Regions from separate parts of the Cronobacter sp. 153480017-3 genome, predicted to be linked through region 2. Evidence: predicted binding sites of a transcription regulator. Region 2 holds the regulator's gene; each other region holds the start of a gene.
What was found. The regulator LexA, encoded in region 2, represses DNA repair genes until DNA is damaged. The targets are predictions, from matches to a motif close to TNCTGTATGTACATACAGNA.
Positions count from the first base shown of each region.

Region 1 (9,860 bases), on a different contig from region 2:
TCGCGCCGGGCGCGACGGCCTGCCTGCCGAGGCGATGCTGTTTTACGATCCGGCGGATATGGCGTGGCTGCGCCGCTGTCTGGAAGAAAAAGCGCCTGGCCCGCTGCAGGATATCGAGCGTCACAAGCTAAACGCGATGGGCGCGTTCGCCGAGGCGCAAACCTGCCGCCGTCTGGTGCTGCTGAACTATTTCGGCGAAGGGCGTCAGGCACCGTGCGGCAACTGCGATATCTGTCTCGATCCGCCGCGCCGCTACGATGGCCTGGTGGACGCGCAAAAAGCGCTGTCGGCTATCGCGCGCGTGGAGCAGCGCTTCGGGATGGGCTATGTGGTGGAAGTGCTGCGCGGCGCGAACAACCAGCGCATCCGCGAACTGGGCCACGACAAGCTCAAGGTGTACGGCATCGGGCGCGATCAGAGCCAGGAGCACTGGGTCAGCGTTATCCGCCAGCTTATTCATCTGGGCGTGGTGACGCAGAACATCGCGCAGCATTCGGCGTTGCAGCTGACCGAAGCGGCGCGCCCGTTCCTGCGTGGCGAAGCGCCGCTGATGCTGGCGGTGCCGCGCGTCGCGGCGCTCAAACCGCGCGTGGCGCAAAAATCGTACGGCGGCAATTATGACCGCAAGCTGTTTGCGAAACTGCGCAAACTGCGTAAGGCCATCGCCGACGAAGAAAACATTCCGCCGTATGTCGTCTTTAACGACGCGACGCTGATTGAAATGGCTGAGCAAATGCCGCTCAGCCCCGGCGAAATGCTTGGCATTAACGGCGTCGGCACCCGTAAACTGGAGCGCTTCGGCAGGCCGTTTATGACGCTCATCCGCCAGCACGTCGACGGCGACGACGAAGAGTAGTCAGCCCCGCCCAAACATGCCAGGATGAATGTTCTCTGATTCTGACCTGGCAAACCTCTATGTTAACGCTGTTTTTTACCGTCGCGATGGTACATCTGGTGGCGCTGGCAAGCCCCGGCCCCGACTTCTTTTTTGTCTCGCAAACCGCAGCCAGCCGCTCGCGCAAAGAGGCGCTGATGGGCGTGCTGGGCATTACCGCAGGCGTCATGGTGTGGTCCGGCGTAGCGCTGCTCGGCCTGCACCTGATCCTCGAAAAAATGGCCTGGCTGCATAACATCATTGTGGTGGGCGGCGGGCTTTATCTCTGCTGGATGGGTTATCAGATGCTGCGTGGCGCGCTGAAGAAAAGCGCGCCGACGGGCGAGACGCCGCAAGTTGAGCTGGCGGCGCGCGGGCGCAGTTTTCTGAAAGGAATGTTGACCAACCTGGCGAACCCGAAAGCGGTTATCTACTTCGGCAGCGTTTTTTCACTATTTGTCAGCGACAGCGTCGGCACCAGCGCGCGTTGGGGCATTTTCGTGCTGATAGCGCTGGAGACTTTCGCGTGGTTTGCGCTGGTGGCGAGCGTCTTCGCGCTGCCGAAAATGCGCCAGGGCTATCAGCGTCTGGCGAAGTGGATCGACGGCACCGCCGGCGCGCTGTTCACCGGCTTCGGCATTCATCTCATTATCTCTCGCTAATCAGGCGCGGCGCGCGGTGGCAAGCAGCGCGCCAATCAGCATAAACAGCGATCCAAAAAATTTATTCAGGGCCTTCATCTGATGCGGGCCTTTGATCCATCCGCGAATCCTTGTCGCAAGCGTCGCGTAACCAATCATCACGATAATATCCACCACGATAGTCGTTACCCCGAGCACCACATACTGCATCGCCTGCGGCTGGTGCGGCACGATAAACTGCGGAAAGAGCGCGGCGAGAAACACGATGCTTTTCGGGTTGGTCAGATTCACAAACACCGCGCGTTTAAACAGTCTGCTGCGCGGCTGGCTCTGCGCGAGCGCGTTGAGATCGATGGCGCCCGCCGCGCGCCACTGCTGAATGCCAAGCCAGATAAGATACGCGGCGCCCGCCCATTTCAGGATCTCAAAGGCCATCAGGGAGCGGGAGAAGAGCGCGCCTAAACCAATACCAACCAGCACGATATGCAGCGCAAGACCGGCCTGTAGCCCGGCGATAGACGCCGCTGCGCCGCGATAGCCGTGGCTGATGGCGGTGCTCATCGTGTTGATGGCGCCAGAACCCGGCGAGAGGCTGAGAATAAGGGTCGTCAGAAGGTAGGTACACCACCACTCGAAGGTCATGCGAAGCTCCCTGATTGCGCACTTTTATGCCACAATACGCTATTGTTGAGGTATGTGCTACGAATCACAAAAAAGCCCGGACAGGCGTGGATGCGGAGCAATAAGGACCATGACCAGACACAGGAACAGTTGGTTTTCACGGGAAGCCGGATTCGCGGCGTTCACCATGGGCGCGCTGACGGATTTCTGGCAACAGCGCGAAGAAGATGAGTTTTTGGGCGTCGATAATATTCCGGTGCGCTTTGTGCGTTTTCGTGCGGAAAACCACGATCGCGTTATCGTCGTCTGCCCCGGCCGTATCGAAACCTACGTTAAGTATGCGGAACTGGCATACGATCTGTTCCACTGCGGGTTTGATGTGCTGATTATCGACCACCGCGGGCAGGGGCGTTCCGGGCGGCTGCTGGAAGATACCCACCGCGGGCACGTGGTGAATTTCAGCGATTATGTCGATGATTTCGAACGTTTCTGGCAGCAGGAGGTGGCGACCGGCCCGTGGCGGAAACGCTATCTGCTGGCGCATTCGATGGGGGGCGCGATTGGCACGCTGTTTCTGCTGCGTAACCCAAAAGCATTTGATGCCGTGGCGCTCTGCGCGCCGATGTTCGGCATTATTATCCGCCTCCCGGACTGGATGCTGCGCTCGATCCTCGACTGGGCGGAAGAGTATCCGTCGCTGCGCGATGGTTACGCTATCGGCACCGGGCGCTGGCGACCGCTGCCCTTTAGTCTCAACATGCTGACGCACAGCCACGAGCGCTACCGGCGCAATTTGCGTTTTTACGCCGATGAACCGCAGCTGCGCGTCGGCGGGCCTACGTATCACTGGGTGCGGGAAGGCATCCAGGCAGGAGAACAGGTGCTGGCGGGGGCCACCGACAGCACCACGCCGCTATTGTTACTCCAGGCAGAGCTGGAACGTGTGGTGGATAACCGCTCGCACGACCGCTTCTGTGAACTTCGCGCCGCGGCGGGCCACCCGTGTTGGGGGGGTAAACCTTACGTCATCAAAGGTGCGTACCATGAGATCCTGTTTGAGCAGGACGCTATGCGCGCCGAAGCGCTGAATGCCATTGTCGATTTTTTCGACGAACATAACTGATTACTCGCGACCGGAGCGTTCGGTCGCTCCACCAGAGGTTTTTTTTATTATGTATCAGGTCGTTGCGTCTGATTTAGACGGCACACTCTTAGCCCCTGACCATGCACTGACGCCGTTTGCCAAACAAACGCTCAAATTACTGACTGCCCGCGGCGTGAACTTTGTGTTCGCCACTGGCCGCCACCATATCGATGTCGGCCAGATCCGCGACGGCCTGGAGATCAAGGCTTATATGATCACCTCCAACGGCGCGCGGGTGCACGACACCGACGGCAATCTGGTGTTTACCCATAACCTTGATACCGACATCGCCGCCGATCTGTTCGGCGTGGTGCGCGATAATCCCGATATCATCACTAACGTCTATCGCGACGACGAATGGTTTATGAGCCGCGAGCGCCCGGACGAGCTGAAATATTTTAAAGAAGCGGTTTTTAAATATTCGCTCTTTGAACCGGCGCTGCTGGAGCCGCAGGGCGTCAGTAAAGTCTTCTTCACCTGCGACGTTCACGAAAAGCTGCTGCCGCTGGAGCAGGCCATCAACGCCCGCTGGGGCGATCGCGTTAACGTGAGCTTTTCGACGCTCACCTGCCTTGAGGTCATGGCGGGCGGCGTCTCCAAAGGCCACGCGCTGGAGGCGGTTGCTAAAGCGATGGGCTTCGGGCTCGAGTCCTGCATCGCGTTTGGCGACGGGATGAACGACGCGGAGATGCTCTCCATGGCGGGCAAAGGCTGCATCATGGGCAACGCGCACCAGCGCCTGAAAGATCTGCTGCCGGAGCTCGAAGTCATCGGCACCAACGCTGAAGATGCCGTTCCACACTACCTGCGTAAACTGTTTCTGGATTAACCATCCGAGTGACAAGTGGTTTATCGATAACCACTTGTCAACCAAATAGTGCAACTTTTCGCCAGCGCCTTCGCTACAATGCCCGTCTTGTTTTCTGTTGAGATGATCATTGTGGCGTTACTCATCATCACCACTATCCTGTGGGCGTTCTCTTTTAGCCTGATTGGCGAATACCTGGCGGGCCATGTAGACAGCTACTTCTCAGTGTTGATGCGCGTCGGGCTGGCGGCGCTGGTTTTCCTGCCTTTCTTACGCGCGCGCGGGCAGAGCCTGAAGACGCTGGCGCTCTATATGGTGGTGGGCGCACTGCAGCTGGGCGTGACGTACCTGCTGAGTTTCCGGGCGTATCTCTACCTGACCGTCTCGGAGTTCCTGCTGTTTACGGTGCTTACGCCGCTCTATATCACGCTGATTTACGATCTGCTGAGCCGCCGTCGGCTGCGCTGGGGCTATGCATTAAGCGCCGGGCTTGCGGTCATCGGCGCGGCGATTATTCGCTATGACAAAGTGAGCGATCACTTCTGGACCGGGCTGCTGCTGGTACAGCTGGCGAATATCAGCTTCGCTATCGGTATGGTGGGCTATAAACGCCTGATGGAGACGCATCCGATGCCGCAGCACAGCGCGTTTTCGTGGTTCTATCTCGGCGCGTTCGTGGTGGCGGTAATCGCCTGGTTTGCGCTCGGCAACCCGCAGAAACTGCCGACCACCGGCCTGCAATGGGGCATTCTGGTGTGGCTTGGCGTGGTGGCCTCGGGGCTTGGCTACTTTATGTGGAACTATGGTGCCACGCAGGTGGACGCCGGTACGCTCGGCATCATGAATAACATGCATGTGCCCGCCGGGCTGCTGGTTAACCTCGCCATCTGGCAGCAGCAGCCCCACTGGCCGAGCTTTATCATTGGGGGAGCGGTGATAGTGGCTTCTCTGTGGGTCCACCGACGCTGGGTCGCGCCGCGCTCCGCACAAACGGAAGGGAATCACAGGCGTGCTGACGCGCCTGCTGAATAAACGCCTCCGTCACCGGCTGACGCTGCTCGCCATCGCGCACCGCAGCGTACAGCCGGCTCCATAATCCTTCGCCCAGCGCACGTGTGACCACCAGCCCCTGACGCTCGAAATTCTCCACCACCCAGTGCGGCAGCGCGGCGATGCCCATGCGCGCCGACACCATCTGGATAAGCAGCAGCGTATTATCCACGCTTTTCAGCGTCGGGCTGACGCCCGCCGGCTGTAAAAAGTGACGCCAGACATCGAGACGACTGCGCTGCACCGGGTAAATCAGCAAGGTTTCGCTGGCGAAATCCTCCGGCGTCACCTGCGTTTTGGTCGCCAGCGGATGATCGGGCGCCACCACCAGACGCACTTCAAAATCAAACATCGGCGAATAGTGCAGGCCGCTGCGTGGCAGAATGTCTGACGTCAGCACCAGATCGAGTTCGTCCTGCTGCAGCGCAGGCTGCGGATCAAACGTCACGCCCGATTTGAAATCCATCTCCACCTGCGGCCAGCGTTTACGAAACGCCTCCAGCGCCGGGGCCAGCCACTGAATACAGCTATGACACTCAATCGCGATGCGCAGGCGGGTCTGTTGCGGTTCATTGCACGCCTGCAATGCGCGGCTTATCTGCGGCAACACCTGGGCTGCCAGCTGCAACAGGATCTCGCCCTGCGGCGTGAAGCGCAGCGGCTGGCTCTTACGCACGAATAACCGGAAGCCGAGGCGCTGCTCCAGATCGCTGAACTGGTGTGAAAGCGCGGATTGGGTCTGATGCAGCGATGCCGCCGCCGCCGCCAGTGAGCCGCAATTACGCAGCGCCTGAAGCGTTCGCAGGTGTTTTATCTCGATCATGAATGTCCTTCACTTCAGCATGAATAATTTGCGCTTGAGGAATATACAGTAACTGCCAATTATGGATGTGTAAACATCTGGACGTCCAAATCCGACGTCTTTCGAATTTCTGGTGCGTTGGCTGCGCTGGCTCACCCCGGTCACTTACTTCAGTAAGCTCCCGGGGATTCGCCAGCTTGCCCCCTTCCCGAAATCCGAAATACATGCGGATTAATTAATCAGACGAACAGATTTATTTCCTGACACGGGATTCCTTTTTAAGAGAGGCAGAACATCATGACTATCCATAACCACACCCTCGGTTTTCCCCGCGTCGGCCTGCGTCGCGAGCTGAAAAAAGCGCAAGAGAGCTACTGGGCGGGCAAAAGCACCCGTGAAGAATTACTGGCGGTGGGCCGCGAGCTGCGCGCCCGTCACTGGGAACAACAAAAAGCGGCGGGCATCGATCTGCTGCCGGTCGGCGATTTCGCCTGGTACGATCATGTTCTGACCACCAGCCTGCTGCTCGGCAACGTCCCGGCGCGCCACCAGAATGTGGACGGCACGGTGGATATCGACACGCTGTTCCGCATCGGTCGTGGCCGCGCGCCGACCGGCGAACCTGCCGCCGCCGCTGAAATGACCAAATGGTTTAACACCAACTATCACTACATGGTGCCGGAATTCACCAAAGGCCAGCAGTTCAGCCTCACCTGGACGCAGCTGCTGGATGAAGTGGACGAAGCGCTGGCGCTTGGTCACCATGTTAAACCGGTACTGCTCGGGCCCGTCACTTACCTGTGGCTTGGCAAAGTGAAGGGCGAACAGTTCGATCGTCTTTCCCTGCTTAACGACATTCTGCCGGTCTACCAGCAGGTGATCGCGGAACTTGCGAAACGCGGCATTCAGTGGGTGCAAATCGATGAACCGGCGCTGGTGCTGGAGCTGCCGCAGGCGTGGCTGGACGCGTTTAAACCGGCCTACGAGGCGCTGAAAGGCCAGACCAAACTGCTGCTCACCACCTATTTTGAAGGCGTGACCGATAATCTCGATACCATCACCGCGCTGCCGGTGCAGGGGCTGCATGTCGATCTGGTTCACGGCCATGACGATGTCAACGAACTGCATCGCCGCCTGCCGCAGGAGTGGTTACTCTCCGCGGGCGTTATCAATGGCCGCAACGTCTGGCGCGCCGATCTCACCGAAAAATACGCCCAACTGAAAGCGATCGCAGGCCAGCGTGAGCTGTGGGTGGGCTCGTCCTGCTCGCTGCTGCACAGCCCTATCGACCTGAGCGTCGAAACGCGTCTGGATGCGGAAGTGAAAAGCTGGTTCGCCTTTGCGCTGCAAAAATGCGAAGAGCTGGCGCTGCTGCGCGATGCGCTGAACAGCGGCGACACAACAAAAATCGAGCAGTGGAGCGCGCCGATTCAGGCCCGTAAACACTCGGCCCGCGTACATAACCCGGCGGTGGAACAGCGCCTTAAGGCCATTACGCCGCAGGACAGCCAGCGCGCCCATGCGTATCCGGTACGCGCCGAAGCGCAGCGCGCCCGCTTTAACCTGCCGTCCTGGCCGACCACGACCATCGGCTCGTTCCCGCAGACGACCGAAATTCGCGGCCTGCGCCTGGATTTCAAAAAGGGCAATCTCGATGCGGCGAACTACCGCACCGGCATCGCCGAACATATTAAGCAGGTGATCGCCGAGCAGGAGCGTCTGGGTCTCGATGTGCTGGTACACGGCGAAGCCGAGCGTAACGACATGGTGGAGTATTTCGGCGAGCACCTTGATGGCTTTGTCTTCACCCAGAACGGTTGGGTGCAGAGCTACGGCTCCCGCTGCGTGAAGCCGCCGGTCGTTATCGGCGACATCAGCCGCCCGGCGCCGATCACCGTCGAGTGGGCGAAGTACGCGCAGTCGCTGACCGACAAACCGGTGAAAGGCATGCTGACCGGCCCGGTGACTATTCTCTGCTGGTCGTTCCCGCGTGAGGATGTCTCGCGCGAAACTATCGCCAAACAGATTGCGCTGGCGCTGCGTGACGAAGTGGCGGATCTCGAAGCCGCGGGCATCGGCATTATTCAGATTGACGAACCGGCGCTGCGTGAAGGGTTGCCGCTCAAGCGCAGCGACTGGGACGCGTATCTCGCCTGGGGCGTGGAGGCGTTCCGCCTGAACGCGGCGGTCGCGAAGGATGACACGCAGATCCACACTCATATGTGTTATTGCGAGTTCAACGACATCATGGATTCTATCGCCGCGCTGGATGCGGACGTGATCACCATCGAAACGTCACGTTCAGATATGGAGCTGCTGGAGTCGTTTGAGGAGTTTGAATACCCGAATGAAATCGGGCCGGGCGTATATGATATCCACTCGCCGAACGTGCCGGATGTGGCGTGGATTGAAGCGCTGCTGAAGAAAGCCGCGCAGCGCATTCCGCAGGAGCGTTTGTGGGTGAACCCGGATTGCGGCCTGAAAACCCGCGGTTGGCCGGAGACCCGCGCGGCGCTCGCCAATATGGTGAAAGCGGCGCAGAACCTGCGTCAGGCGTAACGGTTTTGTGATGGCGGGTGCGCGACGCTTACCCGCCCTACGATAAGGCCAGTTATGCGTTGCGTAGGGTGGGTCATACGTAGGATGGGTAAGCGCAGCGCACCCACCGCAGCCCGGAAAAAACGGTGTGGTGTGGTTTATGATTTTGTAGGGTGGGTAAGCCCTGCGCACCCACCGAAGCCCGCAGAAAACGGTGTGATGCGGTTTGTGACTTTGTAGGGTGGGTAAGCGCAGCGCACCCTCCGCAACCCGCAGAAAACGGTGTGATGCGGTTTGTGATTTTGTAGGGTGGGTAAGCGTAGCGCACCCACCGCAACCCGCAGAAAACGGTGTGATGCGGTTTGTGATTTTGTAGGGTGGGTAAGCGCAGCGCACCCACCGCGCCACCAAAAAACGCCCGGTTTCCCGGGCGCTTTTTTTATCCTTTCTTACTGCCGTAGGTTTTGAACCACTCCAGCATGCGCTCCCAGCCATCCTTCGCCGATGCCTCGTGATAACTCGGGCGATAATCGGCGTTAAACGCATGGCCCGCGTCCGGGTAAACAATAATTTCCGCTTTCGCGTTGGCGGCGCGCAGCGCCTGACGCATGGTCTCCACGCTCTCAAGCGAAATACCCGTATCCTGCGCGCCGTAAAGTCCCAACACTGGCGCGGTCAGATCGGTAGCGACATCCACCGGGTGCTTCGGTGAGTTTAACGTTTTGTCGCCCAGCAGCTTGCCATACCACGCCACGGCGGCTTTCAGTTGCGGATTATGCGCGGCGTACAGCCACGCGATACGCCCGCCCCAGCAAAAACCGGTCAGCATCAGACGATGCGCGTCGCCGCCGTTGCGTGACGCCCAGCTTGCCACATGATCCAGATCCGCCAGCACCTGTGCGTCCGGCACTTTCGACACCAGATTGCTCAACAGCGACGAAATATCGTCATACTCATTCGGATCGCCCTGACGGAAATAGAGTTCCGGCGCCACCGCCAGATACCCTTCCAGCGCCAGGCGACGGCATATATCGCGAATATGTTCATGTACGCCGAAAATCTCCTGTACCACAATCACTACCGGCAGCGGGCCATCAGCAGCGCGCGGGCGGGCGTGGTAAGCAGGCATATTTTCGCCCTGCGTGGGAATCGAGGTTTCGCCCGCGATAATGGCATCCTGCGGCGTATGCACTACCGTTGAAGCGACAGGTGAAACTGCAGCGGCAAAGCCCGCCGGATGGTCAGTGTTGTTGGTCATGGCATTCTCCGTACCCGTTATTGTTTTAGCGCATCCCTAACTATAGCCTGCGTGTGGCGGGAGTGGAGGTGGCAAAAGCAGGCATTCGGCGCGCGGGATTTCCATTCATGCGCTCTATATGTGA
Region 1 covers NZ_JBSEYN010000013.1:59,624-69,483, forward strand. Annotated here, with positions in the region: gene recQ (ATP-dependent DNA helicase RecQ) at 1-856, shown strand, start outside; gene rhtC (threonine export protein RhtC) at 916-1,536, shown strand; gene rhtB (homoserine/homoserine lactone efflux protein) at 1,537-2,157, opposite strand; gene pldB (lysophospholipase L2) at 2,267-3,259, shown strand; gene yigL (sugar/pyridoxal phosphate phosphatase YigL) at 3,309-4,109, shown strand; gene ACUW6V_RS19900 (carboxylate/amino acid/amine transporter) at 4,221-5,120, shown strand; gene metR (HTH-type transcriptional regulator MetR) at 5,008-5,961, opposite strand; gene metE (5-methyltetrahydropteroyltriglutamate--homocysteine S-methyltransferase) at 6,238-8,499, shown strand; gene ACUW6V_RS19915 (dienelactone hydrolase family protein) at 8,918-9,736, opposite strand.
Region 1: metR (HTH-type transcriptional regulator MetR) is a predicted target of LexA. The motif match lies at 5,993-6,012, and genes of this name have one in related genera.

Region 2 (9,860 bases):
CACTGCCGCGCGCCGGGAATGCCCTGGAACAGGCCGAGCATATGGCGGGTGACGTGACCCAGATATGTGCCTTTCGCCAGCTCACGCTCAATATACGGATACATGGCGCGCACTACCGCCACCGGATCGGCATCCGGCACATTAAGCCCGAAGATTTCGCGATCGACCGACGCCAGTATGCCAGGATTCTGGTACGCCTCGCGGCCCACCATTACGCCATCCATATGTTCAAGGTGCGTTTTCACGTCATCCAGCGTTTTGATGCCGCCGTTAATCGACATCGTAAGCTTCGGGAAATCGCGCTTGAGCTGATAAACGCGCGGGTAATCCAGCGGCGGGATTTCGCGGTTCTCTTTTGGGCTCAGGCCGGAGAGCCACGCCTTGCGCGCATGAATAATAAAGGTGTCGCAGCCGCCCTGCTCCGCCACGGTGCCGACGAAATCGCAGAGGAATTCGTAGCTGTCCTGGTCGTCGATGCCGATACGGGTTTTCACCGTCACCGGAATGGAGACCACGTCGCGCATCGCCTTAATGCAATCGGCGACGAGTTGCGCCTCGCCCATCAGGCAGGCGCCGAAGCGGCCATTCTGGACACGGTCGGACGGGCAGCCGACATTAAGGTTTATCTCGTCATAGCCGCGCGTCTCGGCAAGCTTCGCGCAGTGCGCCAGCGCCGCCGGATCGCTCCCGCCGAGCTGTAACGCCACCGGATGTTCCTCTTCGCTATAGGCGAGGTAATCCCCTTTGCCATGAATGATCGCGCCGGTCGTCACCATTTCGGTATAGAGCAGCACCTGCGATGAGAGTTGGCGCAGGAAATAGCGGCAATGGCGATCGGTCCAGTCGAGCATCGGCGCGATGGAAAAACGATGGGCGGGAAAAGCGTTACGGGATGTGGACGTCATAATAGCTAAGCGAGTCGAAGTTCGGGCTGAAAAAGGGGCGCTACTATAGCACAAACTTCAGGCAGGGGCGCATTGCGCCCCTGCACATGGTCAGAAGGTCAGGCTCAACTGCGCGCCTGCGCCCCAGGTTTCGTCTTCACCAACGATACCGGTCAGATCGAGATGCACGCGGTTAAACGGCGCGAAACCGACGCCCGCAGTAAACACGTTGCTCTCGTTATCTTTCACGTCCGCGCGATAACCGGCGCGCACCGCCAGCCAGCTAAGCGGACGCACCTCGGCACCCACGCCGACGAACTGCGAGTTTTCTTCGCTCTTAAATCCTTTGGTTTCCGTCAGATCGCCATCGGCGCTCAGGGTCACCAGATCGTTATGCCAGGCCACGCCCGCCGTCACCAGCGGCGAGATCTGATAGGTATCTTTATACCCGTTAACCTCTTTGGTATCGATATCACGCGACATCAGGTTCTGCCCGCTCACGCCCACGGTCCAGTTCGGGCCAAAATCCGCTGCCACACCCGCATCAACGTTGAAGCCAGTGTCGTCGTTGCGATAGCGCGAGCTGTTCCAGTCGCTGCTGTCGTAGTTATAAATCGAAGCCGTGTAGTTATAGAGCCAGGTTTTCTGCAGCTTCGGCGTAACGCCGACGGAAACCGGCACGTCGCCCACCTGGAACCGATGCGCGAACGCCACGCCGTAATCAGAAACGATCGCCGCGCGGCCAAACGCGGTAGACGTCAGGCGATCGGTGATAGCGTCAGAGCCGTTAATCGCGGCGTTGATGATCTGTGTGCCTGCGTAAATATCATCGTTCTGGATGCGGCGCAGATAGTCGATGTCGCTTTGATCCACACGGGTGCTGACACGCGCATGCGCATAGGCTTTCGCCACAAACGCCACCGCCAGCACGTCGTTTGGAATACTGACCGCGATGCCGCCTGCCGCACGTGCGCTTGCCGTTTTACCGCGCAGGTATTCCAGCTCGTCGCCCAGTTCACGCGCCGCGCCCTGGAACTGGCGCAGCGTGCCAATCGGGTTCGCCGCGATATCGCCCGGCGTCAGGCTGTTGACCACATCGCGATAATAATCGACGCGGTCGCTGATATGATCTATCTCATCTTCGAGATTGTCTTTATCGGTAATTTGCGCCTGTAATGCCGGCAAAATTACCGTAATGTCATCTTCTGGCTGTGAACGTGCCAGTAATGCCGGGTTAATTAACGCGCCGCTGCCGTAATCGGCTGACGCCACGCCGGTGCCGCCCATCGCATCGTTACGCGCCTGCGCCCAGGTATTGGCTGCACTCGCCTGATTGACCATCACCAGAGAAAGGGCGACGGCTGCCACTGAAGGTTTGATTATATTTTTCACTGTTTACCCTGCTTATTAGCAACGTCAAGGACATCCTCTGTCAGTTCATGACAGAGACGATTTCTGTTGTGAAGAACGCACTACGCCAGAGGTTGAGGCTAAAAGCTCAACGGCACTATCGGGCTCGTTTCGTGATCGCCCTCATTATTTATAGATTAGGGTTCTTAATTCGTGTAGGTAAGCCGTCGTGCGGGCCAAAAAATTGTGGCGGGTGGTCTATCCAGCGATCCGGACGGGTGGCGGCGTAAGGGCCGTTAAGCGGATAGTAAATCCGGTTTTCCGGTTTGTTCGCCTCGCCCACCACCAGTAGCCGGACGTCGCTGTCAGTATTATTAATGAACGTGTGGCAAAGCCCGGTGCCTGCCGGGAAGCCGACGCTGTCGCCCGGTTTTAACGGCCACAGCTCGCCGTTGAGCCAGACATCCGGAAACCCTTCGAGCACATAAACAAACTCTTCTTCGCTGCTTTCCGCATGCGGATAAGACGTACGACGCCCCGGCGGCAGGCGCTCATGATGAATGCCGAGCCGCGTGAGCCCGGTACGCTTCGCCAGCGGCGCGCCGATGGACATCAGTTCGTCGCTGTCCGGGTAACAGGCGTCATCGTTGCCTTCGACTTCCTGCCAGTGACAAATACATTCAGGGCGCGTATGCATATAAACCTCCGGTTAATGTTCACTGAAAGGTATAACACAGGCGGGATGTCGGTGTTTCAGCCAGTTCATGATAAAGTGATGACATCAACACGATTCATAGAGGATGCCGATGGATACGACGATTTCGCAGGAAGTTCTGGCGCAGGCTGAAAAGCTCTGCCAGCAACGTAATGTGCGCCTGACTCCGCAGCGCCTCGAAGTGCTGCGCCTGATGACTATCCAGCCGGGCGCGATCAGCGCTTATGATCTGCTCGATTTATTACGCGAAAGCGAACCGCAGGCGAAACCGCCCACCGTTTACCGCGCGCTTGATTTTCTGCTGGAGCAGGGGTTCGTGCATAAGGTGGAGTCCACCAACAGCTATGTGCTGTGCCACTTATTTGATAACCCGGCGCATACTTCCGCGATGTTTATTTGCGACAGATGCGGCGTGGTAAAAGAAGAGGCAGCGGAAGGGGTGGAAGATATTATGCATGCGCTGGCAGCCAGAATGGGCTTTGCGTTACGCCATAACGTGATTGAAGCGCATGGGCTGTGTGCGGCGTGTGCAGAAGTTGAGGCGTGTCGCCATCAGGGACAGTGTGGTCACGACCACAGCATTACGGTGAAAAAGAAAGGACGTTGAATCAGGTTGGGTGGTACATCCTTGTACCGGTGGGCAGGGCAGCCTCAGAGGGAAAATACCGTTTGAGGTGGTGGCCCGATTACCAGCGGTAATCGTGGCGGCTTTCCCAGTCAGTCACTTCCTTGTCGGCTTCATCTTTCGCGTAACCGTAACGTTCCTGGATTTTACCTACCAGTTGGTCACGTTTCCCTTCGATGATGGTCATATCATCGTCGGTTAATTTACCCCATTGCTCTTTCACTTTACCTTTAAACTGTTTCCAGTTACCGCCAGCTTCATCTCTGTTCATAGACGTCTCCTTAACATTCGGTAGTGAATCAGTCTCACAGGTTTTCCTGTGGGGGTTCAGCCCGAGTCATCTTCATCATTTGCTGAACGTACTACTCATTTTAGACGTCAATTTTAACCCTGGCGGGATATTCAGAATCTTTAACCATAACGAAGCGCTGACACCGACAAATTTTCTTTTACTGGTGAGGCGCTTTATCAGGGATATTCAGTGCAAAAGACGGCCCCGGCGCCATAAATAGCCGAGCGACAACCCACGCAGCGCCAGGAAAACGGTGAGCGCCAGCCACAGGCCGTGGTTGCCAAGCTCTGGCAAGGTGAGCAGCGTCAGGCCAAAACCGAGCGCCGCGACGGCCATGCTGTTACGCATCTCCGCCCCGCGCGTCGCGCCGATAAACATACCATCCAGCAGATAACACCAGACGCCGACCACCGGCAGGATCACCTGCCAGAAGAGATAGGGCTGCGCCAGCGCCTGAAGCGAAGGTAATGACGTGAGCAGTGACACAATGTACTGCCCCGCCACGGCATACAGCAACGCGAACGCCAGCGCCACCATCCCTGCTTGTCGGCATGCCGCGCGCCAGACGCTGCTCAGCTGCGATTTATCCTGCGCGCCGAAGGCCTGCCCGGCATGGGCTTCAACGGCGTAGGCGAAGCCATCAAGCGCATAGGCGGTGAAGGTCAGAAGGGTCATCAGAATGGCGTTCACCGCGACGATATCGCTGCCGAGCCGTGCGCCAAACACCGTGATGGAACCGAAGCAGAGTTGCAAAAGCAGCGAGCGCAGCATGATGTCGCGGTTAAGCGCAAGCAGTCGGCCAACGCCGCCGCGCCACGCGGTTTTCAGCATCGCAAGGGTAATACCGCGCAGGCGCAGCACGCGGGCCGCCATCACAAGACCGATGCCAAGCGTCGCGTACTCTGCCAGCGCCGTCGCCAGCGCCGCGCCCTGGACGTTAAGGCCAAGCCCCATCACGAACCACAGATCGAGCACGATATTAAGCAGATTGCCGACCACCAGCAGGATCACCGGCGCGCGGGCGTACTGCACCCCTAACAGCCAGCCAAGCAACACCAGATTAGCGAGCGAGGCGGGCGCACTGAGCCAGCGGATTTCGAGAAACCGTCGGGCCTGCGTCAGCACCGCGTCGCTGCCGCCGGTAACATGCAGCGCCAGATGTATCAGCGGCTCACGTAGCGCGATAATCAGCATACCGGCGATAAGCGCCAGCGCCATGGGCTGCACCAGGGCGCGGGCCAGCGCTATCGGATCGCGCGCGCCAAACGCCTGCGCGGTCAGGCCGGTGGTGCTCATCCGTAAAAAAAGCAGCAGCATAAACAGGAAGCTTGTGGCCGTAGCGCCCACCGCGACGCCGCCCAGATAGACGGGGCTGTCGAGATGACCAATAACCGCGGTATCCACCAGGCCTAAGAGCGGCACGGTGATATTTGAGAAAATCATTGGCAGCGCGAGGCGCCAGAGAGCTTTATCGGTAGAAGTGAGAAAGGGCATATGGCGTTCCGATGCCGTTACGCGAAGATGAAAAAATATGCAGTCTTTAGCCGACGGGAGAGGTCATTACCGTAACCGGGGCGGGCCAGTTACGGTAATGCGGCGTCAGTGAGCCAGGAAAGGGCTCAGAGCCATTCGCCGTTGCGGATAACGCCGACCGCCAGACCTTCGATAGAGAAGTTATGCTCGCGCAGATCCACCACAATCGGTTTAAACTCGCTGTTTTCCGGCAGAAGCTCAACGGTATTACCCTGTTTTTTCAGGCGTTTTACCGTTACTTCATCATCAATGCGCGCGACGACGACCTGCCCGTTGCGCACATCCTGCGTTTTATGAACCGCCAGCAGATCGCCGTCCATAATCCCAATATCTTTCATCGACATCCCGCTTACGCGCAGCAGAAAATCGGCGTTTGGCTTAAACAGGCCAGGATCAACCTGATAATGCCCTTCGATATGTTGCTGAGCCAGCAGCGGTTCACCCGCCGCCACACGCCCTATCAGCGGCAGCCCGTTTTCTTCTTCCTGCAACAGACGGATACCGCGCGACGCGCCGGAGACAATCTCAATCACCCCTTTACGCGCCAGCGCTTTAAGGTGCTCTTCCGCCGCGTTCGGCGAACGGAAACCCAGACGTTGCGCGATTTCCGCACGCGTAGGCGGCATGCCGGTCTGGCTGATGTGATCCCGAATGAGATCAAACACCTCTTGTTGCCTGGTAGTTAATGCTTTCATTCCGCCCCCTGGGTGCATATACAGTGATGCTGTGAGTATATACAGCTAAAGGTGATTTTAAAACCATAACCGGTTAAAAAAGCGCTTCTTTCGCGATTTCTGGAAAACTTATCGCAAATGCTGCCAGAGCAGCGTGACCCACACGACGAGCGCGAGGATAATCGACAGCAGAACGGCGGCGGAGCCCATATCTTTGGCGCGCCCTGAAAGCTCATGAAATTCAGGGCCGATGCGATCCACCACCGCTTCGATGGCGCTGTTGAGAATTTCGACAATCATTACCAGCGTAACGGAGCCAATCAGCAGCACGCGGGTGATCGGATCGACATCCAGCCAGCAGGCGATAAGAATAGCCGCTATCACGGCGACCCCTTCCTGGCGGAACGCCGCTTCATTTTTCCAGGCGGCGCGTAATCCCTTCCAGGAATAGCCGGCAGCGTTAATAATTCGGGTTAACCCCGTGGTGTTATTGGCCATGACAAGAAACCTTTTTTAAATTCAGGCGTCAATGCTAATGCGCTTCGATAAAGAAGCACCACAGAAATTCTACGGAGTTTCTGATATTCTTGCGCCGCAATTGCATTATTAACCAGAGGCTTTACATCGTTTATGTCCGGTTGGCCACGAATTTACTACAAATTACTTAATTTACCATTAAGCGTGCTGGTAAAAAGCAAGTCCATCCCGGCGGCGCCTTGCCCCGAACTTGGGCTCGATACGTCACGCCCTATCATGTATGTGTTGCCATATAACTCGAAGGCGGATCTCCTGACGCTACGCGCGCAGTGCCTGGAGCACGATCTGCCCGATCCGCTGGATCCGCTGGTCATCGACGGCACCGAACTGCCGCGCTATGTGTTTATCCATGGCGGCCCCCGCGTGTTCACTTACTACACGCCGAAAGAAGAATCGATCAAACTCTTCCACAACTATCTCGATCTGCATCGCAGCAACCCGGATCTCGATGTCCAGATGGTACCGGTGTCAGTTATGTTTGGCCGCTCGCCAGGCCGCGAAAAAGGCGAGGAAAACCCGCCGCTGCGCATGCTGAACGGCATTCAGAAATTCTTCGCGGTCTCGTGGCTTGGCCGCGACAGCTTTGTGCGCTTCTCACCGCCCGTATCGCTGCGCCGTATGGCGACCGAGCACGGCACCGACAAGCGTATCGCCCAGAAACTGGCCCGCGTGGCGCGCATGCACTTCGCCCGCCAGCGCCTCGCCGCCGTCGGCCCGCGCCTGCCTGCGCGCCAGGATCTCTTTAATAAACTACTCTCGTCAAAAGCGATTGCCCGCGCCGTCGAAGACGAGGCGCGCACTAAAAAAATCTCGCACGAGAAAGCCCAGCAGAATGCTGTCGCGTTGATGGAAGAGATCGCCGCCGACTTCTCCTACGAGGCGATTCGTATTACCGATCGCGTGCTTGGTTTCACCTGGAACCGCCTCTACCAGGGCATTAACGTGCATAACGCCGAGCGTGTGCGCCAGCTTGCGCACGACGGCCACGAAATTGTCTATGTGCCCTGCCACCGCAGCCATATGGACTATCTGCTGCTCTCGTATGTGCTCTATCATCAGGGGCTTGTGCCACCGCATATCGCCGCGGGCATCAACCTGAACTTCTGGCCCGCCGGGCCGATTTTCCGCCGCCTGGGCGCGTTCTTTATCCGCCGCACCTTTAAGGGTAATAAGCTTTATTCGACGGTGTTCCGCGAATATCTCGGCGAACTTTTCAGCCGTGGCTATTCGGTGGAATATTTCGTGGAAGGCGGGCGTTCACGTACCGGTCGTCTGCTTGACCCGAAAACCGGCACGCTCTCCATGACCATTCAGGCCATGCTGCGCGGCGGCACCCGCCCGATTACGCTGGTGCCGATTTACATTGGCTATGAGCATGTGATGGAAGTGGGCACGTATGCCAAAGAGCTGCGCGGTGCCACCAAAGAGAAAGAGAGCCTGCTGCAGATGCTGCGCGGCTTAAGCAAGCTGCGTAACCTCGGTCAGGGTTATGTGAACTTCGGCGAGCCGCTGCCGCTCATCACCTTCCTGAACCAGCACGTGCCGGAATGGCGTGATGCTATCGATCCTATCGAAGCAGTACGCCCGGCGTGGCTGACGCCAACGGTGAATGAGATTGCCGCTCAGCTGATGGTGCGTATCAACAACGCAGGCGCGGCCAACGCCATGAACCTGTGTTGCACCGCGCTGCTGGCCTCGCGCCAGCGTTCGTTAACGCGCGAGCAGCTTACCGAGCAGCTCGATTGCTACCTGAGTCTCCTGCGTAATGTGCCTTACGCCGCAGATGCCACGGTGCCGGATGCCACGGCAACGCAGCTCATCGAACACGCGTTGCAGATGAATAAGTTTGAAGTCGAGAAGGACACCATCGGCGACATCATCGTGCTGCCGCGTGAACAAGCGGTGCTGATGACTTACTACCGCAATAACATCATGCATATGCTGGTGCTGCCGTCGCTTATCGCCGCTATCGTCACCCAGCATCGTCGCATCAGCCGCGAGGCGGTGCAGCAACAGGTGGAACTGTTATTCCCGATGCTGAAGACGGAGCTGTTCCTGCGCTGGGAAAAAGAAGAGGTGTCGGCGGTCGTCGATGCGCTGGTTAACGAGCTGGCGCAGCAGGGGCTTATTCTTGCTGACGACGAATGGCTTCAGGTGAACCCGGCGCGCTCCCGCACGCTGCAGCTGCTCGCCGCTGGCGTGCGCGAAACGCTGCAACGCTACGCGATTACCTTCTGGCTGCTGAGCGCGAATCCGTCCATCAACCGCGGTACGCTTGAGAAAGAGAGCCGCACGGTGGCGCAGCGTCTTTCCGTACTGCACGGCATTAACGCGCCGGAGTTCTTCGATAAAGCCGTGTTCTCAACGCTGGTGCTGACGCTGCGTGATGAAGGCTATATCAGCGATACGGGTGATGCCGAACCGGCGGAAACCATGAAGGTTTACCAGATGCTGGCAGAGCTGATGACCTCCGATGTGAGGCTGACTATCGAGAGCGCGGCGGCACAAGCGGGCGCGTGATTGAGTCTGGCGACAGACAGTAACAAGGCGGGGAAACCCGCCTTTTTTATTGGCGAAAAACAGGGGTAATGGCTGATAACTATTTGGGTGGTGGGTGCGCTTCGCTTACCCGCCCTACAAAATTAACCCCGGCAGGCATGCCTTTAACACGGCGGGTGCGCTGCGCTTATCCACCCTGCCCAATTAACCCCGGCGGGCATCCCTTTAACACGGCGGGTGCGCTGCGCTTACCCACCCTACAACATTAGCCCGGCAGGCGCGCATTTAACGCGATGGGTGCGCTGTGCTTACCCACTCTACTCATAACCTTGATCGCCGAAAAAATGTAGGGCGGGTAAGCGCAGCGCACCCGCGATCACCGCACGGCCGCCAGCCATAAAAAAAGCGGGTTTCCCCGCTTTTATCAGAACTTCAGATAACTTAGCGCCAGGCCGATAAACACCAGCAATCCCACGTAGTTATTATTCAAAAACGCGCGGAAACAGGCGTCGCGATCGCGCCCGGCGATGATTTTTTGCTGCCAGATAAACAGCACACCCGCGCCTGCGAGACCGGCATAGTAAAACGCCCGCAGACCGTTCAGCCAGCCGACTGTGCCAAGCAGCGCCAGCACGGCTATCTGCAGCAGTCCGATTATCAGCTTGTCGTGGCGTCCGAAAAGGATGGCCGTCGACTTCACGCCGATTTTCACATCATCGTCACGATCGACCATTGCATATTCCGTGTCATA
Region 2 covers NZ_JBSEYN010000003.1:557,657-567,516, forward strand. Annotated here, with positions in the region: gene dusA (tRNA dihydrouridine(20/20a) synthase DusA) at 1-905, opposite strand, end outside; gene ACUW6V_RS10475 (conjugal transfer protein TraF) at 996-2,276, opposite strand; gene ACUW6V_RS10480 (cupin domain-containing protein) at 2,425-2,931, opposite strand; gene zur (zinc uptake transcriptional repressor Zur) at 3,041-3,556, shown strand; gene ACUW6V_RS10490 (CsbD family protein) at 3,636-3,845, opposite strand; gene dinF (MATE family efflux transporter DinF) at 4,053-5,360, opposite strand; gene lexA (transcriptional repressor LexA) at 5,486-6,094, opposite strand; gene ACUW6V_RS10505 (diacylglycerol kinase) at 6,203-6,571, opposite strand; gene plsB (glycerol-3-phosphate 1-O-acyltransferase PlsB) at 6,704-9,130, shown strand; gene ubiA (4-hydroxybenzoate octaprenyltransferase) at 9,534-9,860, opposite strand, start outside.

Region 3 (9,860 bases), on a different contig from region 2:
TTTAACGATCGCACGATAATCCATCTTATCCTCCCGACAGGTGCTCTTAATCATAGCTCCGGTCAATCATACTCTGTGATGCGTTGCCGCGTGCTTACCGCCGACGACGCGCCGCCTTAGCGCACAATACAAGTTAAGCGTCTGATATGACAAGCGTCTGGCGCAATCATCGGGTCGTCAGACGCCTCTGCCGATAAGATAAATCCGCCCGAATTCAAATTGTATTTTTTTACTAAAAGAATCGTTAAGTGTTCATAACTGGAGCATTTACCTCACAGGAAGCATATTTTTCATCGAAATTATTCTCGTCTTAATTATTTAAGACTTTGTTCTCTCCTGATTCAGGATCCATGATGAAAAAGATATTGCTTATGACCACGATGGCCGCGCTGGCCTGCTCCTCCTCGCTCACATGGGCCGCCACAACCGGTGAAGGCCAGGTGAATTTTACCGGCGAAATCCTTGATGCCGCCTGTGAAGTCGTCAACAGCCAGAGTAGTCCGCTGGCCGTTGATTTGGGGAAAATCTCGAAAACGGCCTTTACCGGCATCGGCTCCACGACCAACATCACCAGTTTTGTCTTGCAGTTAAAAAACTGTCCGGAAACCGTGACCAAAGCCTCTATCAAATTCGGTGGCACCGCAGACACCGATAATGTCGATGTCCTGGCCCTGACGGGTGGCACGGGAGCCGCCAGCGGGGTCGGTATTCAACTGGTGGATGCCGACGGCACGCCGCTGAATCTCTATACCGCATCGGCCGATTACGCGCTGGAGACAGGAACCGCCACCAATAATCTGGAATTCGGCGCCCGTTATATTCAGACAGGCGCAACCGTTACAGCAGGGGTCGCCAATGGCTCCTCTACGTTTACAGTGACCTATAACTGATTCCCGATGGGCTATTTGCTACTTCTGTCGTGGCGAATAGCCCATATTTAAAGAGACGATATTATTATGCGTAAATTACTCGTTATTTCAGCTTTACTCATGGCGACAACAGCGGCACAGGCAGGCGTCATTATTGGCGGTACCCGTGTTATTTATCCTGGCGATAAAAAAGAAGCGTCTGTTCCCGTGACCAATAATGACGATATCAACTATCTTATTCAGTCCTGGGTTGATACCGATGCGCCCGGCGCGGCTAAAGCACCATTTATGGTGACTCCGCCCCTTTTTCGTATTAATGCACATCAGGATAATACACTACGCGTGGTACGCACTGGTGGCGATTTGCCAAAAGATCGTGAATCTCTCTACTGGTTAAATATTAAATCTATTCCTTCCTCAGTTAAAAAAGCAGGCGTTAATGATTTACAAATCGCCGTCAGAACACGCATTAAATTAATGTATCGCCCGGCATTGGTCACCGGCAGACCTGACGATGTCGCAGGCATGCTGAAATGGCATACCGAAGGAAACATGCTGGTGGTTGAAAACCCAACGCCGTTTTATATGAATTTTAACAGCGTCAAGGTTAACGGAAAAGAAGTTGAAAAAGTCAATATCGCGGCCCCGAAAAGCGAAAGCCGCTTTCAGCTTGCGAATATGACAAATGTTCACGCTGTCTCCTGGACAATAATTAATGATTTCGGTGCCATTTCGAAAAGCTGGTCTCAAAACTTCTGAAAATAATCTACGCCCGTTAATTTTATAATACGGTAATCATCATGTCCTTTAATAAAGCCAGACGGCCAAATGTATTTCGCGCTCGTCACTTAGCGCTGGCAATAGCCTGTCTGTGTGCAGGCCTGCCGCTGGTGCAAGCGAGGGCAGATGATTATTTCAACCCGGCATTGCTGGATATTGATAATCCTTCGCAGGGTAAAACCGATTTAACGCTTTATGAAAAAGGTCCAGGTGCGGCACCGGGGAAATACCGTGTCGATGTTTATATTAATAATGAACGCATCGATACCCGGGAGATAGAATTTACGCTTAAAACCGCGTCCGATGGTAGCAGCACGCTGCAACCCTGCTTCACTCTCGAAGACTTGAAAAGCCTGGGAGTGAAGACTGACGAGTTTGATGCGTTAGACGCAGATGCGAAATGCGTTGACCTTTCGGCCATCCCCTCTGCCAGCGCGCGTTTTGATGTTGGCCGCCAGCAACTCCAGCTTAGCATTGCGCAAAGCGCGCTGGGCCAGGTGCCGCAGGGGTATATACCGCCTGAGGAATTTAACGAAGGCATTAACGCGCTGTTGTTTAACTACAGCGTGAACGGCTCGCGCCAGAAAACGCTGACGCCGGATTCGCAGGACAGCCGCAATCTCTACGCCAACCTGCGTCCGGGCATTAATCTCGGCCCCTGGCGGCTGCGCAACTACTCTACCTGGAGCCGCAACGAAGACCACTCGGGCACTCAGGAGAAGTTCTCCAGCGTCTATACCTACGCAGAGCGCGACATTGTTGCTCTGAAAAGCGAGCTTACCCTGGGCCAGAGCAGCTCACCTGCGGATATCTTCGACAGCATTCCTTTTACCGGTGCGCAGCTTGCCTCTGACGACGACATGCTGCCTGACAGCCTGCGCGGTTACGCCCCTGTGGTACATGGCATCGCACGCAGTAACGCCCAGGTGATTATTCGCCAGAACGGGTATCTCATCTCCCAGACTAACGTCGCGCCTGGCGCATTTGAAATTAACGATCTCTACCCGAGCGGTAGCAGTGGCGATCTCAACGTAACGGTGAAAGAGAGCGACGGCAGCGAACAGCATTTTGTCGTGCCTTATGCTTCTGTTCCGGTTCTGCAACGCGAAGGACGGCTGAAATATAGCCTTACCGGCGGGCGCTACCGTTCGTATGACGAAAGCGTTTTACCCACTGCGTTTATGCAAGGCACGGCCGTTTATGGCCTGCCACACGGGTTTACGCTTTACGGCGGCATTCAGGCAAGCCAACCCTACCATTCGCTGGCGCTGGGCGTCGGAGAAAACGTGGGGGATTTTGGCGCGTTCTCGCTGGATGTCACTGAAGCGAAAGCCACCTTATCGTCAGGTGAGACACAGAAAGGCCGTTCGTGGCGTGCCCGCTACAGCAAGGATATCGCGCTGACGGGTGCCACGCTCTCGGTGGCGGGTTACCGCTTTAGCAGCGAGAACTATTACGCCATGCAGGATGTTTTTGACACGATGCGCCGCGATAACCAGTGGGCAGACACGCTGCATCGCCGTAGCCGTGAAGAGCTAACGCTTGAGCAGCCGCTGGGCGACGCGCTGGGTTCGCTGAACGCCAGCCTGATTCAGGAAAATTACTGGAACAGCAGCAAAACGATGTCTTCACTCAGCGTCGGTTACAACAATAGCTGGCACGATATCAGTTACGGGCTTAATTACAGCCTGAACCGTAATACCAGTGAAAATGGCTACGGCGAACCGGAGCATGAAAAGGACAGCGTCTTTTCTCTCACCCTCTCCATTCCGCTTGAACGCTGGTTGCCCAATACCTGGGCAAGCTACAACCAAAGCCACAGCAAGCAGGGCACCACGCAGAATATCGGCCTTAACGGAACGGCGCTTTCGGATAACAACCTCAACTGGAATATCCAGCAGAGCCAGGACAGTCAAGGCCAGACGCGTAACACCTCACTTAATGCCGATTACAAAGGCGCTTACGGCGAACTGAGCGCGGGTTACGGCCAGGATTTCAGCCAGCGGCAAATCCATTACGGCATTCAGGGCGGGCTTATCGCCCACGCTAACGGCATCACACTTGGCCAGCCGATGGGTGAAACGGTGGCGCTGGTCGAAGCGCCGGGCGCAAATGATACCGCTATTCACAACCAGACCGGCGTCAGAACCGATGGTCGTGGATACACCATTTTGCCGTTTATCAGTCCCTACCGGCGCAATACCGTCGCGCTGGATACCGAAACGCTGCCCGCCGACGCTGATGTGACGCAGGCGGTACAGACCGTAACGCCCACGCGCGGCGCGGTAGTACGGGCCCGTTTCGATACCCGAACCGGCGCGCGCGTACTGATGACGCTGCATCTGGCTGATGGTCGCCCGGTGCCGTTTGGCGCGACCGCAACCGCGGATGATACCGCAGAAGAATTTATCGTCGGCGAAGATGGCCAGGTTTATCTGACCGGTCTTCAGCCGAAAGGCACGCTGCAGGTGAGCTGGGGCGCTAACGCCAGCCAGCGCTGCACCGCCGCATGGCGTCTCCCCACCGGGAATGGCGACAGCCAGTTTATTAACCTCTCCGCGCAATGCCTTTAACGCGCGTTACCAGGACATTTGTTATGCGATTCATCAAATTATTAAGCGCGCTGCTGGTACTTGCCGGTAGCCTGTTCTTTATGCCTCATGCGAAGGCGTCCTGTACGGCCCCCATGATGCCGTATACGGTTTCAGTCGCGTATGTCGCCGTTTCCAGTACGTTACCGGTCGGCGCAACCATACCAGGCACTGACGAGCTCGTGAGTATTCACGGGTCCTGCAACGGCTATTCAGGCCAGCCGATCATCGCCTGCTACTATGGCAGCGGCAACGAAGTGTCCGGAATGCCGGGCGTTTACGAAACAGGCGTGGAAGGTATCGGCATTTCGCTGATGAATGATAAAGGCCAGCGCATCATCGGCGGCGGGGTCGGTTGCGACACGCGTAATACACCGCTGGGCTATGTCTCCACCGATGGCAACAATACGTTCGACTTCACCGTGACGCTTGCGCTCGTCAAAACGTCGACAACGATCTATAGCGGGTCGCTTGAACAGGCGCAAACGGTATTCGGCGTAGGGGTTTACAACCAGACCGGGATTGGCGCACCCAATACCATCGCTTACGCAGGCGACATAACCTATAAAACCGTCACCTGTTCCGTCGATCGTAACAATCTCAGCGTCACTCTCGGCAACGTGCCGGCCAGCGTGTTTACAGGCGTGGGCAGCAGCTCGGGCTGGAGCAGCTTTGAGGTCAACGCCACCTGCAACGATCCGGTACAAGTTGGAGTGAAAGTCTCCAGCGCCAATGGCTACGCATCCACCGAGCCATCCGTGATTAATCTCACTTCCGAACCCGGCGTCGCCAGCGGCATAGGCGTTCAGATGACGCTTTTTGGGCAAAACATCGATTTTGACCATTACACCTTTGTTGCCTCATTGAGGCCGAACTCAACGCTCAATATCCCGTTTGCTGTTCAGTACTATCAAACTGCCGACACCGTGACGCCGGGCGTTGCAAACGCCGTCGCGACCATTACCGTGTCTTACCGGTAGGAGCCCCGTGATGAAAAAGTTACTGCTGCTGATAATGTTTGCGCTTGGCGCACACCGGGCACTGGCCGACGATATCAACCTGCAGGTTAACGGGGCGATTATTGCCAGTGCCTGCGATGTGGAAAGTGCCAGCAAAAACAAAACGGTCGATATGGGGATCGCGACTGCTGACGCGTTTTCACAACCCTCTACTTATGGCCCCTGGGTACCGTTTGAACTAAGCGTGATGAACTGCCCCGTGGCCACCACGGCCGTTGATGCGACATTTTCCGGCGAACTGGATCCGACTAACAGTACGGCTTACAGGAGCACCGGAACCGGCAAAGGGCTGGCATTACAACTGGTTGACGGTAAAAACAATATGTACATGTTACCCGGTGGCGATAAATACACCGAAACGGTGGACGAGGCCACGCACAGCGCCACGTTTCAGCTGCGCGCACGCTATGTCCGTACCACAGAGCCGCTGGTACCCGGCACGTTTGAAAGCGCCGTACAGGTGACGTTTACTTACCGGTAAGCGTTGCGTCGACGGGCGGGCGCGCCCTTGCGGCCCGTTGCCGGACGTTTTGCAGGCGCCTTTTTGATTAACGCCTCTGGCGCTTCGGGCTGTTCAATCGCAAACACCGGCAGCGCGTCCAGCAGCCGCTTGCCGTAGGATTTAGTGAGCAGGCGGCGGTCATAAATCACCACTTCGCCCCAGCAGCTATGGCTGCGGATAAGCCGCCCCACCTGCTGTATGAGGTTGAACGACGCCGCGGGCAGGCTTTGCACTTCAAACGGATAGCGGTTGAGGCTTTTCAGCCATTCGCCCTCTGTGACCACCACCGGGCTGTCCACCGGCGGAAAGGCGATTTTATGAATGTGCACCTGGCTTAGCAGCTCGCCTTTGAGATCAAGCCCCTCGGCAAACGACTGCAACCCCACCAGCACGCTCGCCTCGCCCTGCTCGATTTTTTTGCGGTGTAGCTCGACAAGCCGGTAGCGCGGCTGATCGCCCTGCACCAGCAGGCCGAGGCGCAGGTCAGGCACAAAGGACAAAAAGGTCTGCATCGCGCGGTTACTGGCGAACAGCACCAGCATCCCTTTGTGCTCGCCCTTTTTATATTCCGCGCGGAAATAGGCCGCCATCTCGGCGAGGTGCGCCTCTTCATGCTCCATCAGCGGCTCATGGCGCAGGCGCGGGATCACAAGTTTGCCCTGCTCAATATGATTAAACGGCGAATCAAGCGTCACGAAGCGGTCGCCTGCTTTATCGCGCAGGCCGCTCATCTCCTGCAGCCGCGCGAAGCTGTTCAGCGATCGCAGCGTGGCGGAGGTCACCACCACGTGCGGCACCTGCCGCCAGATGAGTTTTTCCAGTTGATCGCTGACGCGAATGCCCACGCAGTGGAAGAAAATATGCGGCTGCCCTTCGCGGGTTTCGCGCGTCACCCATTTCGAGACCGGCGCGCCGGAGGCGTGCGCCAGCGAGGCGAGCCGCCAGAGCTTGCTTTGCGCTTCAAAGTGGCCGAGCGCGCGGTTCATCTGCAACAGCACCCGGTGCAGGCGCACAATGTCGTGGCTGCCGGTTTTTTCGCTGAGATCGTTTAAGAACAGTTCCGCCAGCCCGCGCAGGTTTTCGGTGAGCTTCGCCAGCCGCTCGCAGATTTCCATCACCTCCTGCGGCAGTTCGCCCATTGGGAAGCGAAACTCGCTCTCCTCGCCCGGCGGCAGCAGCAGCCCGACGATACGGTTCATGCTGGCGACCAGCTCGTAGACTTCTTCGCAGTGATTGTTAAGCCGCTCCGGCGTGGAGAGCGGCGGCACAGTTTTGGGCCGGAATTGCTCAAGGCAGGTGGCGACAAGCTTACAAAAGAGATCGAGCTGCAACCGCGTCCAGGGCGCGCTGATGTCGGCGCTCATCTCCAGCGCGTCGCGGGCGACGTCCGGCAGATGGTGGCCTTCATCAAGCACCAGCAGCAGATGTTTTGGCTCCGGCAGAACGGATTCGCTCTCCAGCGCCGCCATCACCAGCGCATGGTTGGCGACCACCACTTCCGCCTCCTGAATCTCACGGCGCGCCACAAAGAACGGGCATTCACGGTAGTAATGGCAGTTGCGGTTCAGGCAGCTCGCTTTATCGGTGCTGAGCCGCGACCAGAGGTTATCGTCAATCGCCTGGTCGGTGTGATCGCGAAGGCCATCCCACTTGTAGCTGTCGAGATCGGCTTTGAGCTTCGCGCAGCGCTGCTGCTCCTCTTTGCTGTTGGGCGTCAGCTCATCGTCAAGAAACGCCAGCAGATCGCCCTGCGAGGCGCTGTCGGTGGAGAGCGCCGCGAGGTTGCGCGGGCAGACGTAACGCCCGCGCCCGAAGGCGGCGGTGAAGCGCAGTTCAGGGATGATTTTGCGCAGCAACGGCAGATCTTTACTGAAGATCTGATCCTGCAACGCCACGTTGGCGGTGCTAACCACCAGCGTTTTTTGCTCTTCGCGGGCGATGGCGATACCGGGGATCAGATACGAGAGCGTTTTGCCAACGCCGGTCGGTGCCTCGATAGCCAGATGCCGCCCTTCATCGCCGCCGAGGGTTTTCGCCACTTCCGCAATCATCTGCCGCTGCGGGGCGCGGGGAATGAAGTCCGGAATTTGCTGCTGAAGCGCCTTATACCAGGCGGCGATTTGCGATTTCTGCGCGGCGGTTAATGCCATCTGAAGCCCTGAAATACTGTATAAACAGCCACTATTGTGGCACTTTTCCACCGCCAGCTGAACCTTTTTTTACCCGCGCGGCAGGAGCCGATTCGCAAGACAGATCACAAATTATCGTCACGCTAATCATAAATCGCGGGTCATTCATTGACCGAATACCAGGCGGGTGTTAGGTTTTTTAACATTGCATTGTGCTTGTTACCGTTCGGCGGGCAAAACCTGAATGCAGCCCCGGGAAATTCCCTGGCGTCTGTATTTATGTTTTGCCCGTTTTTGCTTTCAGGAGTCGGCGATGATCATTAAGCAAATCCTTAATAATAATGTCGTCAGCGCCGTCGACGAACGCGGCCAGGAAGTGATTGTCACCGGCCGTGGGCTCGGTTTTAACGCCCGCGTGGGCGAAACGGTCAATAGTAGTCACATTGAGAAAACGTTTCGTCTGCATGACGATACCGTCTCGGCGCGCTTTAAAGTTTTGCTGGATGAAATACCGGTAGAAATCGTTCAGCTCACTGATGATATTGTCGCACTGGCGCGCCAGACGCCCGGCATCAAATTAAGCGAAGGCATTTATGTCACGCTCGCCGATCATCTTTTTTACGCCATTGAGCGCCGCCAGAAAGGCATTGAAATCGCCAACCCGTTACAGTGGGAAGTGCGACATTTTTATCAGGAAGAATACGCCATCGGGCGTCAGGCGCTGGCGCTGATTGCCGCGCGCACCGGCGTGCTGATGCCGGACAGCGAGGCGTGCAGCATCGCGCTGCATATTGTGAACGCCGGGCTTAACGATCCGAAAGGCAAAATCAACGACATTACCCGGCTGATTTATCAGATCCAGAATATTGTAAAATACTGGTTCGCCGTCGGCCCCGATGAACAGTCGCTTAATTACCAGCGCTTTATTACCCACGTGAAATTTTTCGCTCAGCGGGTAATAGAGGGCCAGCGGCTGGAAAACGACGACAGCGAATTATTCGCGATGGTACAGCAGCGGTATAAAAATACCGTGGCGTGCGTGGAAGCCATTAGCGAATTTGTGGAAAAGAATTATCGCCACGCGATGACGCATTCGGAAAAACTCTATTTAACGGTGCATATCGATAATGTCGTACACCGTTTAGCGCATTCCCTTTAGGCTTGTTACTGTTCATTCAGGCAAACCCCAGAGGCAGCAACGTGCCGGTCATCATACCGGCGACTGTTTAATGAAACCGCAGGGTTTCATTCTGGAGAGGAATAGCCATGAACTACCCGCATACCGCCCGCCAGATAATTACCCTTCTCGGCGGCGAGGCGAATATTCTTTCGCTCTATCACTGTATTACCCGCCTGCGTTTTTCGCTGGTCTCGCTTGAAAAGGTCGACCGCACGGCGCTTGAACATCTCGACGGCGTCATGGGCGTCAATCTTTCAGGCGATCAGTTCCAGGTGATTATCGGCAGCGAGGTCGCGCCGCTCTGCCAGGCCATTCTCGCGCAGTTACCGGGGCTCGAGGCTAAAAAAGCAGCCGCGCCGCCAAAGCGCCGCAACCCGGTTTCCGTGGTGCTGGAAGGATTAGCGGGGATCTTCTCGCCGATTATTCCGGCCATCGCCGGCGCGGGGATTCTCAAGGGTGTGCTGTCGCTCTGCCTCGCGCTCGGCTGGGTGCAGGCCAGCAACCAGACGTATCAAATTTTGATGGCGATAAGCGACGGCGTTTTTTTCTTTATGCCACTGGTGCTCGCCTTCAGCGCCGGGAATAAATTCGGTGCCAACCCTTATGTGGCGGTGGCGCTCGCCGCCACGCTGTTTCACCCGACGCTCACCACGCTGCTGAAATCCGGCGCGCCGGTGGCGTTTCTCGGCCTGCCGGTCTCCAGCGTCTCTTACGCCTCGTCGGTGATTCCCATTCTGCTGGCGGTGCTGCTGCTCAGTTATGTCGAGCGGTTTATCGACCGCCTGATGCC
Region 3 covers NZ_JBSEYN010000002.1:256,907-266,766, reverse strand. Annotated here, with positions in the region: gene ybiB (DNA-binding protein YbiB) at 1-24, opposite strand, end outside; gene ACUW6V_RS05745 (fimbrial protein) at 354-890, shown strand; gene ACUW6V_RS05740 (fimbrial biogenesis chaperone) at 957-1,628, shown strand; gene ACUW6V_RS05735 (fimbria/pilus outer membrane usher protein) at 1,670-4,222, shown strand; gene ACUW6V_RS05730 (fimbrial protein) at 4,246-5,220, shown strand; gene ACUW6V_RS05725 (fimbrial protein) at 5,231-5,740, shown strand; gene dinG (ATP-dependent DNA helicase DinG) at 5,731-7,911, opposite strand; gene licT (BglG family transcription antiterminator LicT) at 8,204-9,049, shown strand; gene ACUW6V_RS05710 (beta-glucoside-specific PTS transporter subunit IIABC) at 9,157-9,860, shown strand, end outside.
Region 3: dinG (ATP-dependent DNA helicase DinG) is a predicted target of LexA. The motif match lies at 7,926-7,945, and genes of this name have one in related genera.